One region of the Microbacterium sp. LWH11-1.2 genome, then DNA from elsewhere that is predicted to be linked to it. Evidence: riboswitches for the same ligand, from Rfam matches in the RefSeq annotation. Region 1 holds a riboswitch; the other holds the start of a gene.
The links. Region 1 has a riboswitch for thiamine pyrophosphate ahead of MRBLWH11_RS07670 (ECF transporter S component). Riboswitches for the same ligand answer to the same signal wherever they lie in the genome.
Positions count from the first base shown of each region.

Region 2: linked by a shared signal. The riboswitch ahead of MRBLWH11_RS03655 (MFS transporter) and the one ahead of MRBLWH11_RS07670 (ECF transporter S component) in region 1 are both predicted to bind thiamine pyrophosphate.

Region 1 is NZ_CP151636.1:1,607,980-1,617,748, forward strand. Features, by position in the region: gene MRBLWH11_RS07650 (enoyl-CoA hydratase/isomerase family protein) at 1-748, shown strand, start outside; gene MRBLWH11_RS07655 (ABC transporter ATP-binding protein) at 981-2,708, shown strand; gene MRBLWH11_RS07660 (ABC transporter ATP-binding protein) at 2,705-4,936, shown strand; gene MRBLWH11_RS07665 (D-alanyl-D-alanine carboxypeptidase) at 5,004-6,914, opposite strand; TPP riboswitch at 6,996-7,107, shown strand; gene MRBLWH11_RS07670 (ECF transporter S component) at 7,098-7,748, shown strand; gene MRBLWH11_RS07675 (ATP-binding cassette domain-containing protein) at 7,745-9,202, shown strand; gene MRBLWH11_RS07680 (energy-coupling factor transporter transmembrane component T) at 9,199-9,769, shown strand, end outside.
Region 2 is NZ_CP151636.1:787,889-797,657, reverse strand. Features, by position in the region: gene MRBLWH11_RS03690 (serine hydrolase domain-containing protein) at 1-1,029, shown strand, start outside; gene MRBLWH11_RS03685 (hypothetical protein) at 1,264-1,713, shown strand; gene MRBLWH11_RS03680 (hypothetical protein) at 1,699-1,998, opposite strand; gene MRBLWH11_RS03675 (Cmx/CmrA family chloramphenicol efflux MFS transporter) at 2,031-3,191, opposite strand; gene MRBLWH11_RS03670 (hypothetical protein) at 3,374-3,604, opposite strand; gene MRBLWH11_RS03665 (hypothetical protein) at 4,078-5,574, opposite strand; gene MRBLWH11_RS03660 (DUF4188 domain-containing protein) at 5,571-5,924, opposite strand; gene MRBLWH11_RS03655 (MFS transporter) at 5,936-7,210, opposite strand; TPP riboswitch at 7,204-7,311, opposite strand; gene MRBLWH11_RS03650 (DUF4188 domain-containing protein) at 7,318-7,848, opposite strand; gene MRBLWH11_RS03645 (MerR family transcriptional regulator) at 7,921-8,532, shown strand; gene MRBLWH11_RS03640 (DUF262 domain-containing protein) at 8,660-9,769, shown strand, end outside.

The DNA of each region.
Region 1 (9,769 bases):
GAAGCCCGTGGTCGCGATAGCGGACGGCATCACGATGGGCGGCGGCATCGGCCTGGCCGGCCACGCCGCGATCCGCATCGTCACCGAGCGGTCGAGGCTGGCGATGCCCGAGACCCGCATCGGGTTCACTCCCGACGTCGGCGGCACCTGGCTGCTCGGGCGCGCTCCCGGCCGCTTCGGCGAGTACTTCGCGCTCACCGGCTCGACCATGGACGGAGCGGATGCCGTGCTGCTCGGATTCGCCGACCACTTCGTCCCCTCCGACCGGCTCGACGCCCTGCGCGAGGCGCTGGCCTACCGCGCCGACCCCACGGGGCCGAGTGAGATCGTGCTGCTCTTCGACGAGACGCCCGACCCGTCGCAGCTCCCCGCATCGCGCACATGGATCGACGAGGCGTTCTCCGCGCCGACGGTCGTCGAGATCGTCGAGCGCCTGCGGAGTCAGGGGACGACGGATGCCGCCGCCACCGCCGACCTCCTGGAGGAGCTCGCGCCGACCGCGCTCGTCGTCACCCTCGACGCCGTGCGCGAAGCGCGTGGCCTCCCGAACCTGCGTGCAGCGTTGGAAGGCGAGTACCGCCGTGTCCTGTGGTTCGTGAACGAGCACCCCGACCTCGTCGAGGGCATCCGCGCGCAGCTCGTCGACAAGGACCGCGATCCGAAATGGCAGCCCCCGACGCTCGCCGAGCTGGCACCGGATGCCGGCGCCGGCGCGCGCGACTACGCACCGGAGCGTCCGCTCTTCTGAGTCTCGCTGTGCGCGAAGAAGAGGTCTCCATTCGCGCGAATACACGCCGCCCGTTCTTCGCCCGGGTTCAGAAACCGCAGGCCGCGGTCGACGAGGTTCGCTGTCAGCGAAGGTCCTCCGAAAGGGGGATACGAATGTCCGCGGTTCGTGGCACTCTGTCTTGTGGCCGGTTGTCGGTCGGCATCCGTCTGCCGAGAAACCTGTCGCTCCATCCTTCCTAGAAAGTCCGCCTGTGCTGGGAAAAATCCTCGTCCGCTATCTGTCTCGCTATAGGTGGCTCCTGCTCGGCGTGCTGGTCTTCCAGCTCGCTAGCGCCGCCGCGACCCTCTACCTCCCGCGCCTGAACGCCGACATCATCGACAAGGGCGTCGCGCAGGGAGACACCGGCTACATCTGGAGCACCGGGCTGTTCATGCTCGCCGTCTCGCTGGGCCAGATCATCGCCTCGGTCACCGCCACCTACTTCGCCGCCCGCGCCGCGATGGGCGCCGGTCGCGACATCCGCGCCGACGTCTTCGGCAAGGTCAGCGGCTTCTCCGAGCGCGAGGTCTCCGTCTTCGGCGCCGGCTCGCTCATCACGCGGAACACGAACGACGTGCAGCAGGTGCAGATGCTCGCGATGATGGGCGCGACCATGCTCGTCACCGCGCCTCTGCTCGCGATCGGCGGCATCATCTTCGCCGTCCAGACCAACGTCGGCCTCAGCTGGCTCATCGCCGTCTCGGTGCCGGCCCTCCTCATCCTCGCGGCCCTGGTCATCGGGCGCATGGTGCCGCTGTTCCGCAGCTACCAGGGCAAGCTCGACAACGTCAACCGCATCATGCGCGAGCAGCTCACGGGTGTTCGCGTCGTGCGCGCATTCGTGCGCGAGGGCATCGAAGAGGAGCGCTTCCGCGGAGCCAACACCGACATCATGGTCGTCGGACGCAAGGTCGGCTCGCTGTTCGTGCTGCTGTTCCCGCTGTTCATGCTGATCCTCAACGTCACCGTCGTCTCGGTCATCTGGTTCGGCGGCATCGAGGTCAACAACGGCACGGTGCAGGTCGGCACGCTCTTCGCCTTCATGCAGTACATCGGCCAGATCATGGGCGGCGTCATCATGGCCAGCTTCATGGCGATGATGATCCCGCGCGCCGCGGTCTCGGCCGAGCGCATCGGCGAGGTGCTCGACTCGGAGTCCTCCATGATCCGCCCGGAGAACGGCGTCACCGCGTTCCCTGCACCCGGTGCCGTGGCGTTCGACGACGTCGAGTTCACCTACCCCGGCGCCGATGCCCCCGTGCTCTCGGGCATCAGCTTCGGCGCGCAGCCCGGAGAGACGGTCGCGATCGTCGGTTCCACCGGATCGGGCAAGACGACGCTCGTCTCGCTCATCCCGCGCCTCTTCGACGTCTCGGGAGGAGCCGTGCACGTCGGCGGCACCGATGTGCGCGACGCCGACGTGGAGGCGCTGTGGGACAGCATCGGCCTCGTGCCGCAGCGTCCGTTCCTCTTCACCGGCACGGTCGCGTCGAACCTGCGCTACGGGCGCGAGGAGGCCACGGACGAAGAGCTCTGGCACGCGCTCGAGATCGCGCAGGGCCGCGACTTCGTCGAGGAGATGCCGCAGGGCCTCGAGTCGCGCATCGCGCAGGGCGGCACGAACGTCTCCGGCGGACAGCGTCAGCGCCTTGCGATCGCCCGTGCGATCGTGCATCAGCCGCAGGTCCTCGTGTTCGACGACTCGTTCTCGGCTCTCGACCTGACGACGGATGCCCGCTTGAGACAGGCGCTGTGGCGGGAGCTCCCGCACGTCACGAAGATCGTGGTCGCGCAGCGCGTCTCGTCGATCACGGATGCCGACCGCATCGTCGTCCTCGAAGGCGGCACCATGGTCGGCGTCGGAACCCATGAGGAACTGCTCGAGACGAGCGAGACCTATCGAGAGATCGTCGAATCGCAGCTGGGGGTGGACGCATGAGCGACAACACCAAGCGAGGCCGCGGCAAGGCAGCGGTCGCCGAGCCCGAGCTGACCGAGGAAGAGAAGTACGAGGCCGAGCTCGCCGAGCAGGCGCGCCAGAACTCGGGCGACTGGGACAGCGTCGCACCGGGCAAGGCCGACAACTTCGGTCCGAGCTTCGCGCGCATGATCGGCCTGCTGAAGCCCTCGGCGGTGTGGTTCGTCTTCGTGTCGATCCTCGGCGCCCTCGGCGTCGTCCTCACGGTCGCGGCACCCAAGGTGCTCGGCGAGGCGACGAACCTCGTCTACAAGGGCTTCATCTCCATCCAGCTCGGGCAGCCCAACGGCGACTTCCCCGGGTTCCCCGCCGGCACCTCGCAGGACGTCGTCGTCGAGGCCCTGCGCAGCGCGGGGCAGGACGACTTCGCGAACCAGGTCGGCGCGCTCGGCGACTTCACGGTCGGACAGGGCGTCGACTTCGAGGCGCTGCGCTGGATCATCGCCGCGGTCCTCGCGATCTACGTCGCGGCGGCGTTCCTCACCTGGATCCAGGGCTACGTCATCAACGTGATCATGGTGCGCACGATGTGGCGCCTCCGGGAATCGGTCGAGGCGAAGATCAACCGTCTGCCCCTGTCTTACTTCGACAAGGTGCAGCGCGGTGAGCTGATCTCGCGGGTCACGAACGACATCGACAACATCACGCAGACGATGCAGCAGTCGCTGTCCGGAGCGCTCACCTCGGTGCTCACCGTGATCGGCGTGCTGTTCATGATGTTCTCGATCTCGTGGCAGCTGGCGCTCGTCGCCCTCATCACACTGCCGCTGATGGCCGTGATCTTCGGTGTCATCGGTCCGCGTTCGCAGAAGGCGTTCGGCGCTCAGTGGCGCAAGGTCGGCCGACTGAACGCCCGCGTCGAGGAGGCCTTCTCGGGCCACGCCCTCGTCAAGGTGTTCGGACGCGAGAACGACGCGCTCGATAAGTTCCAGGTCGAGAACGAAGAGCTGTTCCAGGCGAGCTTCAAGGCGCAGTTCCTCTCCGGCATCATCATGCCGGCGATGATGTTCGTCGGCAGCCTCAGCTACGTGGGCATCGCGGTGCTCGGCGGGCTGATGGTCGCGAACGGTCAGCTCCGTCTCGGCGACGTGCAGGCGTTCATCCAGTACTCGCAGCAGTTCACGCAGCCGCTGTCCGAGCTGGGCGGCATGGCCGCGGTCGTGCAGTCCGGCACCGCGTCGGCCGAGCGCGTCTTCCAGCTGCTGGACGCCGACGAGCAGGAGGCGGACGACGCCGATGCTCCGGAGCTCGCCGACGGCAAGGGCGTCATCGAGTTCGAGAACGTCGCGTTCTCCTACACGCCCGAGCGCCCGCTCATCCAGGACCTGTCCTTCCGAGTGGAACCGGGACAGACCGTCGCGATCGTCGGACCGACCGGTGCGGGCAAGACCACGCTGGTCAACCTGATCATGCGGTTCTACGAGCTCAGCGGCGGCCGGATCATGCTCGACGGTCAGGACATCGCCGAGATCACCCGCGACGATCTGCGCTCCCGCACCGGCATGGTGCTTCAGGATCCGTGGCTGTTCGCAGGCAGCATCCGCGAGAACATCCGGTACGGCCGCTCCACGGCGAGCGACGACGAGGTTCTCGAGGCGGCCAAGGCGACGTACGTCGACCGATTCGTGCACGCTCTCCCCGAGGGCTACGACACGGTCCTCGACGAGGACGCCTCGAACGTCTCGGCGGGTGAGCGCCAGCTCATCACCATCGCCCGCGCGTTCGTCGCGCAGCCGTCGATCCTCATCCTCGATGAGGCCACGTCGGCGGTCGACACCCGCACCGAGCTGCTGCTGCAGCACGCCATGGCGGCACTCCGTGAGGGCCGCACGTCGTTCGTGATCGCGCACCGCCTGTCGACCATCCGCGACGCCGACCTCATCCTCGTGATGGAGCACGGTGACATCGTGGAGAAGGGCACGCACGACGAGCTCATCGCCGCGCAGGGCGCCTACTGGCGCCTGTACCAGTCGCAGTTCGAGCAGGCGGCCACCGACCTCGATGCCGAAGAAGCGCTCACCGGGACGACCCCGGTCGTCGTCACCGGCGACGCCGACGACAGTGCTCAGGCCGAGGCGGATGACGCCGCAGCCGGCGCGTCGGTCGGTGCGCAGTCGCCGACGGCAGAGGCCGCGGCCGCGCAGCGCCTGGTGGAGGACGGTGCCGACGACTCCGGTCGCCGGGCCTGATCACCTGCACAGCACGACGCCCCATCCCGTTCTCCGGGGTGGGGCGTCGTGCTGTTGTCGAAGCCGGTCAGGACTCGTCGGAATGGATGCCGAGCAGCTGCAGCGGGTGCGTCAGCCGCCACCAGGGACTCGGCCCCTCGACGTCCTCCGCGAGCACGAGCGGTGTCGTCACGGAGTCGAGCGGGCCCGCCGTGGTCAGTGTGCCCACCGTGCCCTTCTGCTCGCGCTGGTCGCCCAAGGCGAAGTCCGTCGTCGTGGTCGCGGTCGACCCGTTCCAGAGCACGACGTTCGCGTCGTCAGCGGTGACGATCTCGACCTTCTCGCCCCAGAGCGTCGTGACCTCTCCGACGACCGTGCCCTTCTCGACGGCGGGGGCCTGCGCCTGCAGCGCGGCCTCGGTCTCGGCGAAGAGCGCGCGCGTCGCGGCGAGGCGCTGCTCGTCATCCGCCTGGTTCAGCACCGCGGCGTAGAGCCGCACGGTGGTGTCGCCGACTGCGAGGTCCTTCGCCGTCAGCAGGTTCCACCCGACCAGTGATCCGGTCTTGATGCCCACGACGCCCGGGTCGACGAGCATTCCGTTCGTGTTGACCACTGTGCCCGCTCCGGGCAGATCGACCACCGGGGTTCCGACGATCTCGGCGAAGACCGGGTTCTTCATCGCCCATTCGCCGAGCGTGATCAGCGCCTCCGGGGTCGCCACGTTGCCCTCGTCGAAACCGGACGGCGTGACGACGGTGATGCCGCCGAGCCCGCGCTCCCGCAACCACACGGCAGCGGCGTCCGCGAACTGCTCGTCGGACCCCCAGATCTCCGAGGCCAGCCGGTCGATGTAGTTGTTCGCCGAGCCCATCAGCGTGCCCTGCAGCAGCTGATACTCCGTCAGCACGCCGTCGACCGGCACGTCCAGGGCCGATTGGTCCGACCTCCGGTACTCCCAGTACTCATCCTCGTCGTCGCTGTCGAACGAGAACTCCGGCCCCTGCTCGCCGAGGGCCAGCGGCATCCGGTCGAGCACCATCAGAGTGCTCACGACCTTGGTGATGCTGGCGATGCTCGCGGCGTCCGGCGTGGAGGCGGCCGTGCTCACACCGGCGATCCCGACGGCCGCGCTGCCCTGCGCCGGCCAGGTGAGGGTCGCTGCCGGTGCGGGGATCGTGTCGAACTCGATCGTCTGCACGGTCGGAGGAACCTCGTGCAGCGGCCAGAGCAGCGTCGTGCCGGCATAGGCCGCGACCAGCCCGGCGAGCACGCCCAGCGGGACCAGCAGACCCGGACGCGTGATCGCCGGCCGCAGGTGCGCATCGCGCATCAGTCCGTCGGACTGTTCGGCGTCGGCGACGTCATCGAGCGTCGCCACGGACGTGTGGTGCGCGACGGCCGCGGGGTCGACCCAGGTCAGGGCGGTCGCGGTGACGGCCTCGTCGGCCCACTGCGCGGGAGGCGCCTGCAGGGCCGCGGCCCCGCCGTCGGTCTCGTCAGGCGTCGCGGCGGACGATTCGGGAGGGAGCGTCGCCGTCGGCGCATCGGCGCGCGGCTTGAAGAGAGGCGGCTCCACGACGTCGGTGGGGGCCTCGGTCGGGACGCTTCCCGCAGCGACCGTCTCGGTCGGGGCGGTGTCGGACAGGGTCTGCTCGGTCGGGACCGTCTCAGTGGGGACGCTCTCGGTCGGGACCGTTTCAGTCGGGACGCTCTCGACCGCCGTGACCTCGCCGGCCTCCGGACGCGGCGGGTCCGAGGTGAACAGCGCGTCGACGGCGACGGCCGAGACCGCGAGGGCGGGCACGTGGGTCGAGGACGGCGGCGGCGCATCGCCCGCGAACAGGGCGTCGGTCGCGAAGGCAGAAGCCTGGTCCGGCGTGCGCGTGGCGGCATCCGTCCCGAACGGGAACGCGGCGCGATCGGCGTCGGGGGAGGTGTCCGAAGGAGCACCGTCGCCCAGGACGCCCGTCGCCTCGTCGGCGGGATCAGAAGGGGTCACTCGTTTACGGTACCGAATCCCGGCCGCGATCGCGGCGGAGTCACCCCGAGGTCACAGAGTGTCGGGACGCGGTAGGATCGTCAGCACAACCACGGGAGTCCGGCGAGCCGGGCTGAGAGGGAGCGAATCGCGCTTCGACCGTCGAACCTGATCTGGGTCATGCCAGCGCAGGGAGGAGTTCAGATGAGTACGTCCACGTCCACATCCGCGTCCACCACGACGCAGGGTCAGACACCCGCCGCAGGCCTCTTCCGCTGGCGCGTCGTCGACATCGTCGTCGCCGCAGTGCTCGGCGTCGCGATCGGCCTGGTCTTCTGGGGCTGGAACACGATCGGCTACGCCTGGTTCGGCGCGGCCGATGCCCTGACCCCCGGTCTCGGCGGCATCGCCGTCGGCGTCTGGCTGCTCGGTGGCGTCGTCGGCGGACTCGTGATCCGCAAGCCCGGCGCCGCGCTGGTCGTCGAGCTCGTCGCGGCGATCGTCTCGATGCTGATCGGCAACGTCTGGGGGGTCTCCACGGTGCTCTCCGGACTCGTCCAGGGACTCGGTGCGGAGATCATCTTCGCGCTGTTCTTCTACCGCCGCTTCGGCATCGTCGTCGCCGCACTGGCCGGTACGGGTGCGGCAGCTGCCGCGTGGGTGTTCGAGCTCTTCTACGGCAGCTCGCCGAACATCCTGAAGTCGCTCGAGTTCAACACGATCTACCTGGTCAGCGTCGTCGTCTCCGGAGCGATCCTGGCCGGCGTCCTCGGCTGGCTGCTCGTGCGCGCTCTGGCGGTCACGGGCGCACTGAGCCGCTTCGCCGTCGGGCGAGAGCACGTGCGCGAGGTCTGAGCGTGAGTGTCGCCGCCCCGGCCCGCGTGCAGGCCGCGGGCTGGGGGTGGCGCTACGCCGGTCGAAAGCGCCCGGCGGTCACCGATGTGAGCTTCACGATCGAGCCCGGGGAGCGCGTGCTGCTCCTCGGCGCCTCCGGTGCCGGCAAGTCCACGCTGCTCGCCGGCCTCGCGGGCGTGCTCGGAGACGCCGATGAAGGCGACCGTCACGGCTCGCTGCTCGTCGACGGGGCCGCCCCGGAGTCTCGGCGCGGACAGGTCGGTCTGGTGCTCCAGGATCCGGACGCCGGGATCGTGCTGTCCAAGGTGGGTGACGACATCGCCTTCGGGTGCGAGAACCTGGGCGTCGCGGCATCCGAGATCCCTGGCCGGGTCGCCGAGGCGATGGATGCCGTGGGCCTCGACGTACCGCTCCACCGCGCGACCAAGGCGCTGTCGGGAGGGCAGAAGCAGCGACTCGTGCTCGCCGGCGTGCTGGCCATGCGGCCAGGGCTCCTCCTGCTCGATGAGCCGACGGCCAACCTCGACCCCGACGGCGTGCACGAGGTGCGGGCCAGCGTCGAGCGTGCTGTCACCGCGACCGGTGCGACGCTGATCGTCGTCGAGCACCGCACGCCTGTCTGGATCGACCTGATGACGCGGGTGATCGTGCTCGCCGCCGACGGAGGCCTGCTGGCGGACGGCCCGCCCCATCGGGTGTTCGCCGAGCACGGGGCCACGCTCGCCGACGCCGGGGTGTGGGTGCCCGATCGCGGCATCGAGCTCCCGGTGCTGCAGCAGGTGCCGGCATCCGACGCCCTCACGGCGTCCCGGCTCGCGGTCGCCAGGGAACCCGGCGTGGTCGTGCAGGCGGGGCTCGACCTGCGTGTCCCGCGGGCGAACGCGACCGTGATCACCGGGCCGAACGGCGCGGGGAAGTCGACGCTCGCGCTCACTCTCGCCGGCCTCGTCCCCGAACACGACGGCGAGGTGCGCGCCGCGCCCGAACTCGCCGGGCGCCGCGGGGTCCGTCCCATCCGCTGGACCTCTCGCGAGCTGCTCACCCGCATCGGCATGGTGTTCCAGGAGCCCGAGCACCAGTTCCTCGCGCAGACTCTGCGCGACGAGCTCGCCGTCGGACCGCGCGCTCTCGGGTGGACCCAGTCGAAGACGGATGCCGTCGTCGACGAGCTGCTCGAGCGGCTGGGCCTCGCGCCTCTCGCGCTCGCCAATCCGTTCTCTCTCTCGGGCGGACAGAAGAGGCGCCTCTCGGTGGCGACCGTGCTCGCGGGCGCACCCGAGGTGATCGTGCTCGACGAGCCGACCTTCGGGCAGGACCGCCGCGGATGGATCTCCCTGGTCGCGCTGCTGCAGGAGGAGATCGCTCGCGGTCGCTCGATCGTCGCGGTCACCCACGACGATGCCGTGATCCGGCACCTCGGCGGTCACCGCATCGAGCTGGGGGCGGCATCGTGACCACGACCGAGACCGTCAGGGCGGCGTGGCTCGACGGCGTCAACCCGGTGACCAAGCTGCTGCTCGCGCTGCTGCTCTCGGTGCCGCTCTTCGCATCGATCGACGTCACGAGCGCCCTGGTCGCGATCGGGCTGCAGCTACTGTGCCTGCCGCTGACGGGCCTGCGCCTCGCCACGGTGCTGAAACGGCTGCTGCCGATCATGATCTTCGCGCCGATCGCCGGGATCAGCATGCTGCTCTACGCGGAACCTGCCGGTCGCGTCTACTGGACCTTCGGCTTCGCGACCATCAGCGAGGGATCGATCGTCCTCGCGATCGCGGTGAGTCTGCGCGTGATCGCCCTCGGCCTGCCGACCATCCTCCTGTTCGGCGGCACGGACCCCACGCAGCTCGCGGACGCACTGTCGCAGGTCGCGAAGCTGCCGAGCCGTTTCGTGCTCGGCATCCTCGCCGGCACGCGGATGCTCGGACTGTTCCTCGACGACTGGCGCACCATGGGCCTCGCCCGCCGGGCGCGCGGCGTCGGCGACCGCGGAGCGCTGCGGCGGTTCTTCTCGATGGCTTTCG
Region 2 (9,769 bases), 820 kb from region 1:
AAGAAGCTCGATGCGATCCTCGAAGCAGCTGTCACCGAGCACGAGATGCCCGGCGTCACACTCGCGGTCTGGAGCCCCGGGGGCGACTACGTCTCGTCGGCCGGGTATGCGGATGCCGAGAAGAAGACGAAGATGACGCCCGAGCTCAACCACCGCATCGGCAGCGTCACCAAGACCTTCACGATCACGGCTCTGCTGCGCCTCGTCGATCAGGGCAAGGCATCGCTCGACGACCACATCTCCGAGTACGTCGACGGGGTCACGCGAGGCGACGAGATCACATTGCGGCAGCTCGCCGCGATGACATCGGGTCTCCCCGACTACTCCGAGAACCCGGAGTGGCAGATGTCGCTGCTCAGCGACCCCTACGCTCCGCTGACTCCACAGAGCCTGATCGACGTCGTGAGCGGGCAGCCGTTGACCGATGAGCCGGGGGCCGAGATGTCGTACTCGAACACCAGCACGGTGCTCGTCGGGATGGCGATCGAGAAGATCACCGGGAAGACGCTCGCCGAGGTCTTGCAGGACGAGGTCGCGAAGCCCCTGGGGATGGAACACACCTTCCTGCCGGAGGGCAACGAATACCCGGAGCCGCACGCGCAGGGATACACGGCGCAGCAGAGCGACGACGGATCGCTCACGAACGCGACCGACTGGAACCCGTCGTGGGGATGGGCGGCCGGAGCGATGATCTCGACGCTCGACGACCTGAAGATCTGGGTGCCGGCTCTCGCCACGGGCGAGCTGCTGTCGCCCGAGCTTCAGAAGGAACGGCTCACCGTCACTCCCGAAGACCCTCAGCACCCCGAATGGGGATACGGTCTCGGCCTCTTCAATCTCAACGGCTGGATCGGCCACAACGGAAGCCTCCCGGGGTACAAGACCGTGACGATCTATCTCCCCGAGAAGGACATGACGATCGTCGCCTTCGTGAACTCGGATGCCGCCGGGAAGTCCTCCCTGGGTTCGGGGCTGGTGGGTCCGGTGACGCAGCTCCTCACTCCGGAGGCGCTCTTCGAGCTGGGCTGATCGGTCGTCCGTGCGAACGCCCCGGGTCTTCTCGGGGCGTTCGTGCTCGCAGGTCACTCCGACGCCAGGCACTGTCGATGACTGAGCCTGCAGACGAGCCGCCGCCGTCGCTGATCCAGCAACGCATGGTTACCCAACGGCAGAAGACATCAAACCCCGCAAATATATTGCAACCGTCCTCATATGTGTACTTCTCTAGAGGTAGTCCGCGCGCTCGGATGAGAAGGGACGACGATGTCTGATGCTTCACACCCGCGATCGTGGTTCGCGACGATCTTCGAGCCTGGGGTTCCCCGATGGGTGACCTGCATTGTGCTGGTCGGCTTCGCCGCGCTCATCACCGCGGGCGTATCGATGCCCGAACATCGCTGGTGGTTCAACGGGCCCGCTGTGCTCGGGGTCGTCACCTGGCACCTCCTCATGATGGCGAGGTACGAAGAGTCATTTCCCGAGAAGGTGTCTTGGTTCGGCATTCTGACGCGTCCCACGAGCCACCTCGTGGGGACCACCGCGGTGAACACGATCGGCGCGGCGGGCTGGGCCCTCTCTGATTCTCGCCCTGACTGGCAGCCGACGATCATCGCCGTGGCGCTGGCGCCGATGCTCGTCTGGTACACGATCATGTCGTACGTCCACAGGCGGCGGAAGGTGAGGGCTTGGCGGGTGCCGTCAGCGCGCGCCTGAGTTGGCGGTCAGGTGGTTGTTGATCGCGAACCGCACAATGCCGCCCGCGGTCTGCACGGGGAACTCGTCGTCGTTTGCCGGGATGCGGACGAGGATGATGCCGATGCCGGTCGTGCCGCCGGTCGGCAGATCGACCTCGAGGAAGTGGGGGCGGTCGCCGGTGGGCACCTGCTGTCCGGTCGCGGTGGTGGCGTGGACGGGATAGGTCCCGGGGGCGAGGTCGTGGCGGCTGCCGTCGTCGACGATGACGGTGATCCCTGCGGGGATCGTCACGGTCGCGCTCACTGTGCGATCCTCGCAGGGTTTCCGCCGGGGTGTCAGCCCGCCGCGCCCGCGGAGGCAGGTGCGATCGACCGCCGCGACACCACCGCGACGACGAGTGCCAGCGCCGTCAGCCCTGCGGCCACCCACATCGGCGCGACCACTCCCGCGCTGAGCGCGACTCCGCCGAGCACTGGCCCGACCGCCGCCCCGACGTTCAGTGCGGCGGTCGCGTACGACCCGCCCATCGTCGGAGCTCCGGATGCCGCATAGAGCACCCGCGCGATGAGAGTGCTGCCCACGCTGAACGACAGCATCCCCTGCAGGAGCACCAGCGCGAGCAGCAGCACCGGATGCTCGGCGACCAGGGCCATCGCGACCCAGCCGGCGAGCAGGAGCGGCCCGCCGATGCCGAGCACGAGTCCGGGGTGACGGTCAGACAGTCGTCCCGCGATCGTGACGCCGAGGAACGATCCGACGCCGAACAGCACCAGCGCGACCGAGACCCATCCGGCATCCAGCCCGGCGATGTCGGTGACGACCGGCGCGAGGAAGGTGAACGCCGCGAACGTGCCGCCGTTGATCAGAGCTCCGAGCGCCATCGCGAGGAGGAGGCGCGTCGCGGCGAGCTCACGCAGCTCCCGTCGAAGTGACGACGGTGCGTCGTGTCCTGCCGTCTTCGGGATGCCGCGCAGCACACCGAGCACGGCCGGCAGGCAGAGGACGGCGATCGCCCAGAAGGTCGACCTCCATCCGAGCGCGGTCCCGAACAGCGCCCCCGCGGGGACCCCCGCGACGGTGGCGATGGTCGTGCCCGAGAGCAGCACCGCGAGGGCGCGTCCCTTCCGGTCGGCGGGGACGAGTGCGGTCGCCGTGGTCAGCGCGACGGCCAGGAATCCCGCGTTCGCGACAGCGCTCAGGATGCGCGTGATCAGCAGGACCGCGAACGTCGGGGTGAGGGCTCCGACGACGTGGCATCCGGCGAAGACGAGCAGGCAGGCGATCAGGGTGAGTCGTGGCGGCCACCGGCGGGCGAAGGCTGCCATGGGGGGTGCGCCGACGACCATGCCGACAGCGAAGGCCGATGTCAGCAGGCCGGCGGTGCCGACCGAGACGTCGAGGTCACTCGCGATGGCGGGCAGCAGTCCCGCGAGCATGAATTCCGAGGTGCCCATGACGAAGACCGCCAGGGCAAGCAGATAGAGAGAGAAAGGCATCGAGTACTCCGAGGTGAGAGATCAAGAAAGGGAGCTTCTTGGTCACCACGGCCATCGCCCGGAGACGACGGATCGGCGCCCGCACAGACAGCGGGCGTCGGGTTCAGCGGATCCGGGGGCTGGCGGTGTGACCGGCAGCCCCTGACCTGTCTGACTCAGGACTCGACATGGGGACGACTCTATTACGCGCGCCGGGTCCGCGCTCGGCGGTAGTGCAGCGTCATGACGAGGAACCAGACCATCAGAATCACCACGGCGGGCACCTGGAACCAGAGTTGGTACTCCGGGAGGGCTACGCCGAGCGCGATGCCGGCGACGAACGCGACGAGCGCGAGGACCGTGAAGATCATCCGTGAGGCCGGTCGGGTGATGGTCCGGAACCAGGACTGCTCAGTGTCGATGGGGTTGGTCATGATCTCTCCTGAATCCGATGGCTCTCAGACAGTCCTGCTCGAACGCCGCTGAAGCACGAGGGTCGACAACACGGTAGCGCCGATGGCGACGCCAGATAGATACGGCATCCATGCGACGAAGAGGCCGGCTGCACCGACGAGCATCGCCGGAAGCGCAGCGAGGAGACGAAGCGTCCCAGCTCGAGCTACTCCTCGAGCGCCTCGCGGGCGCACCTTCTCTCAGTGATTCGCGCCCGAGTGTTGCTGTCGCCCGGTGATCGCGTCCGTCACGGCGGGAGCGAACGGAAGTTCGCGGAAACTCGCCAGTGGCATGAACTGGAGCGCGGCGGGCACTTCGCGTCGTTCGAGCAGCCGGAAGTAGTGGTGGGGAGTTGCGTGGATGTTCTGAGGGGCGACGGTTGAATGTGCCCAGCATCGATGGTTGTCCGAAAGGCGAGCTGTTCGGCCGGCGTCCGAAACAGAGGTACAACGTTCTAGACGTCGATTCCGAGCCACTCGCATAGCTCGTGGCCCGCGACTGCGCGGTCCTCGACTAGGTCGTTCGCTTCGGCCATCGTGATGATCCGATCAAAGAGGATGCCTCGGACTTCACTGGCGGTGATGTCCCGCGAAATCCGGCTCCTGCGATTGACCGCCTGAAGAACGTAGGCGGCATGAGGGCGCACAACCAAGGTTCCGCGAGTTTCTGCATCCGAGCGAGCTTGTTTGGCCAGACCTTCGAGTTGCGAAAGTGTGGCGTTGCTGCCCTGGAGTTCTAGCTCAGCCTCTTGAAGCACGTTGGTCACTGAGGTAACTACCTGCTCCAGCCTTTCGGCCCCAAGCAATGGAATCGCCTTGTCGTAGGTTCGCAACTCGCGCACGATTGACGGCACAGCCCCTTTGCCTGCGTCTTCCGTAATCCATCCATCTGGGACAGGAGTGTTCGGGGGGTGGATATACCCGGGTGGAGGTCCAGAAAGTCGCGACTCCGGGACCGTTGCCTCCAAGAACTTCTTAAAACCTCCGCGTTTGGCCCAGGTGCGCGTGATTTCGGTGCCGAAGATGAGGTTAAGCTGCTGCGATAGCGCGGCTAGAGCGACCGGCTTCGTCAATCCCCGAGTGATTCGAAGAGTCTCGTCCACGAGGGCTGCCTCGAGTTCTTCGGCGTCGCGTCGCTGAGCTTCCGAGCTGGTCTTCGGAGCGCTGGGTTCCAATCCCGCAGCGATGCTTATCGAGGTCGGAGTAGCTGATTCTGCGGTGCCCGCGACAAATGCGACCTCCGGAGACTTCTTGCCGTCGTCTACCGCCAAAACTGATCGCTGCGTCTCGACGTCTAGTCCAGTTCGAAGGTCTTGAGCGATGTTGTCAACCGCCGCAAGTAGTTCCGCCATGCGGAGCGACATGCCAACAATCCACTCAGGAACCGTCGATCCCGGCTTGTATGTGTCCTCATGCGTGAGCTCGCCCCAACCGTCCTGGAGCAGTGTTCTAGCCTGCACCTCGACGCAAACGCGCCTGGTTCCGTTCATCTGAGGAACCGGAACGACGAAGTTCACGTGGTAGGCCCGATAGCCGGACGCCTTCGGATTCGTAAAGTAGTCCCGATGTGAATCGCGCTCGACGGCCAGGCTCGATTGCTCGTCGGCGTCGATCGGCAGCTCACCCACCAGTTCCTGAAACGTGTTGATATCGGAGAGATTGTTGCAGATAAGTCGAAGGCCCACGAGGTCGTCCAGAACCTGCGGCACATCTTCGTAATCGTTCACTTGACCGCTGTACTTAGCGCGACCGAGTTTTGCGAAGGACCGTTGGGCTGTCTTGACGCGGCTAGTTGATATGCGAAAGCGATTCCGATCGACTGAATCAACGCGATCGTCGAGCAGCTCTTCTAGCAATCGGACGGCCGTCAACCTCGCCGGTTCCAAGTAACTTCGCTTCGCCGCGTCATGCCACTCCGCGTACTCCACGTACTTCGGTTCGAAATCGGTCATCGCGTTGCCACGCCTCTCTGCGCTGGATGCTGACCGCAGTATAGGTGAGCCTCGCCGATGCGCAACTCTCCCGAGCGATGTGACGTGGTGCTGTTCACTACCGCCGTCTGCCTTTCCGCAAACCGCGCCTGCGCCCGGTCCTGTCGCTTCCCGACCTCGACCAACTCCGTCGCTTTCGGTAGCCCCATCGGCTTGATCGACACATAAACGGTCTCGGCGCGGTCGACGAGGAAGGTCTCGTGCCAGATGCCGACCGCTCCCGGAGCCTTGCGCGCCATCCTGTTGAAGCAGGTCCAGGCGGGGCGGTGCTCCTGCGACGGGCTGGACGCGTAAGCGTATCGCGGCCACATCCCACCGCCCTTCACTCCAATGGCGAAGCACGGTCGGGATCAGGGCCGAGGAGCGCGCCGATGACGAGCAGCGCAGCCGCCGCGGCGAGCACGACGGCCACCGCAGGGCCAGCGCCGAGCGAGCTCTGGAATCCGGGCAGCCAGAACGGGTAGAGCGCGGGGATCACCATGGAGAGCGAGTAGCCGACCCCGTATCCGCTCGATCGCACGGCAGCGGGAAAGCGCTCGGCGAGGTAGGCGCCGACCGGGCCGTAGGCCGACACGGTGACGATCTGCACGACGGTGACGGCCAGCACGGCGCCAGCTCCCTGAGAGGACATCGCCCACATGAGGGCCAGCGGAGCGGCGATGATCGCGAGGCCTCCGAAGACGACGAAGAAGCGTCGCCGTCCGATCCGCTGCGAGATTGCACCGCTGGCGATCATCGCCGCGGCCGAGACGAGGGTGGCGACCAGCATGATGAGCGGCACGGTGGTCGGGCCGATCTGGGGTGCTTTGCTCAACAGGCCGGTGAGCACGGGGATCGCCATCTGCGTGAACAGCCAGAGGCCGGTCATCAGCGTGAACACCTGCCAGAGCTGGTGGCGGAACGGTCCGACCAGAATGTCGGCCAGAGGTCGAGTGCGGGGGTGTCGGGCGCTCGTCGAGACCGGGGAATCGTGGACCCCGGCGGAGTAGTAGAAGAACAGCGCCACCGCGAGCAGGGCGCCGGCGATGAACGGCATCCGCCATCCCCACATTGCGTAGTCGTCGGCTCCGAGCACCTGCAGGAGCGTCAGGGTGAGCGCGGCGATGAAGGAGTTCGCGAGCGGGGACATGGCCATGATGCCGCCGCTGAGCAGGCCGCGCCGGCGTGGGGCGGACCATTCCATGGCGAGCGGGATCGCCGCGGAGTATTCGCCGCCGAGGAAGATGCCGCCGACGAAGCGGAGGGCGACGAACGCCCAGAGCGTCGCTGCACCACCGAGGTCGTGGTTCGGGATCAGGGCGATCAGGAGCGTTGTGATCGCGATGCCGGCGATCGCGATCTTGGTGGTGCTCGTGCGACCGTAGCGGTCGGCGAGGCTTCCGAAGACGGCGGCTCCGAGCGGGCGTCCGAGAAGGGTGGCGACGAAGATCAGGCCGGTCTGAGCGGGGTCGGGGCCCAGCACGACCGCGGCTGCGGGGGCGAGCGCGATCACCGGCAGGAAGATATCGACCTGGTCGACGAAGTTGCCGAGCAATCCGCCGCGAACGGCCTTTCGTGCTCGGGAGGACGTTTCGGGCTCGGTGATGAGGCGCGACATATGACTCGACTTCCTACGGCGGCATGACCCGCATCAGGTGTGAGGGTCGGCGCTGCGTCAGCGCCCTCTCAGCCCCTGCCGGGACTCCCCTGTGGTTGGAAGGAAGTCTAGGGGAGGCGCGGTTCGCTCAAGATCTCCGGGGACTGCGCCTGGCCAGACACCGTCCGCCCTTCCGCGAACCGCGCCTGAGCCCGGTCCTGCCGCTTCCCCACCTCGACCATCTCCGTCGCCTTCGGCAGCCCCATCGGCTTCGTCGACACGTACACGCTCTCGGCGCGGTCGACGAGGAAGGTCTCGTGCCAGATGCCGACTGCGCCCGGAGCTTTGCGCGCCATCTTGTTGAAGCGGGTCCAGGCGGGGCGGTGCTCCTGCGAGGGGCTGGACGCGTAAGCGTACAGCTTGTCGACGGATGACCAGTACTGCACGACGTAGGGACCGCCGGATCCGAACAGCAACTGGTAGCCGAGCATGCCCGAGTCGGGATCCATGGAGAGTTCGCGCAGCATCGGCGGCATGGCGAAGAAGGTGGGCAGCCACAGGTCGGGTCGCCACCAGCGGTTGATCTGCATCCCGATGTGGAACACGACGAGCTCGCCCTCGTGGCGGTGGGTCATGCGGCCCGTGATGACTTTCGACATGATGACTCCTCTTGATTCGATAGTGTCACTATCCATAATGGATAGCGCTACTATCGAAGTCAAGAGGTGGCCATGAGAATTTCCGAACTGTCAGCCCGGACGGGTGTGACCGTGCCGACGATCAAGTACTACCTGCGCGAGGGTCTGCTGCCCGAGGGTGAGCGCAGCGCGCCGACGCAGGCCGCCTATGGCGAGAAGCACGTGGAGCGGCTGCGGGTGATCCGGGCGCTGCTCGATGCGGGGGTGAGCATCGCCGAGACGCGGCGGGTGCTCGGGGCGCTGGACGATCCGCCGGAGAGTCCGCACCTGCTGCTGGGCGAGGCTCATGCGGCGATCACTCCGCCAGCGGATGAGGAGCTGGATCGGGCGGAGGCCGAGGCCTTGGTTGCTGGGCTCGGGTGGCAGCCGGGGATGTGCGACCCCGCGGTGCTCCACGCGGTAGCGCGGGCGCTCCAGAGGTTGGAGCGCGCGGGTTTTGTCGTGCCGGATGCCGTGATGGCGGAGTACCTCGCGAGCATTCGGAGGATCGCGGATGCCGAGATCGCCGGGGTGCCGGAGGAATCAGCCGAGGCCGCGGTGCGGTACGTGGTGCTCGGGTCGGTGCTGGTGGAGCCGTTGCTGCTGGCGCTGCGGCGAGTGGCGCAGCAGGTGAGCTCGGGGGAGCGGTTCAGTTCTATGTCTTGAGTCTCTTCCGGCGACCGGGTCCGGTAGCGGTGCCATCTGTAAGCCGGTATGTAGTCAAAAAGCGACGACTGCGTGTATACGAGCGTCAGGTACCGGCCCTCATCACTAGTCTGGAGAAGTTGCCAACGTGGTGAGTAGAGAAGAGAAGAGTTGCGCAGTGAGCGACGAGCGTAACCGTAGCGAGGCCCTGAATCGCCCGATCGACGATTGGCTGCATCGAATCAGCAGCGGTCAGCTCCGGCTTCCGAGTTTCCAAAGGGGTGTCGCCTGGGACCGGGGTCGAGTTGCATCCATGCTCACCACGATCATCCAGGATCTCCCCTTGGGCATCACGCTGATCTTGGACGTTGGCGACGAGGAGAAGTTCCACTCTCGCCCGCTTGCGACCGCGCCGGAGCCGAGCTCGAAGGTCACCGAGCACCTCCTCGATGGTCAGCAGCGATTGACGGCCCTGTGGCAGGCGCTCAAGGCGACGAGCTCTGACGCGACGTATTTCATTCACGTGCCAGAGCTGGACGAAGATCCCGACAACGACGATCACGGTCTGTCAGTTAGAGCAGTCGTCCGCTGGCGCGATCGCCGCGGTGTCAAGCCGTTGTGGGCTGATGACCCGGCCGAGTGTCGACGACGCGGATTGGTTCCCGTTCGCCTTCTCGACCCCAGCGGAGATCAGATCGACCGCTGGGTGGATGCCGCGTACCCTGCGCCGACCATCGATGCAGCAGCGAGCGCCGAGGAACAAGTACAGGTACTTCTTGCGGAGCGCGCAGTCAGTGCAAGTAGGAGCGTCCTGAAAGAACAATGGATTGGCCCGCTCCGCGAGCGGGTGAGGCACTACAACCTGCCGTACCTCAGGCTCCCGGCTGCCACGCATAAGGACGTTGCGCTGCGCGTGTTCATCAACATGAACACAAACGCCAAGCCATTGCGGGCGTACGACATCGTCGTCGCCGAGCTCGAGAACGCCACGGGGGTGCGCCTGCGGGAGTGGCTGCGAGCATTGAACGAGGCCCAGCCTGCGCTGGCTCGATACTTCGGCGATGTTGGTGACGCGGTTTTGCAAGTCTCCGCGCTGATGCAGGGCAAGCAGCCCAACCAGAAGGGCTACTACGAGCTCGACTACGCCAAGTTCGTAGCCGACTGGGACACGATGTCGGCAGGGCTCGAGCGCCTCACCGAACTTCTCGCCGGCGAAGGGATCTTCGCGTCGTCGCAGATCCCGAGTGGGCCCCCGTTG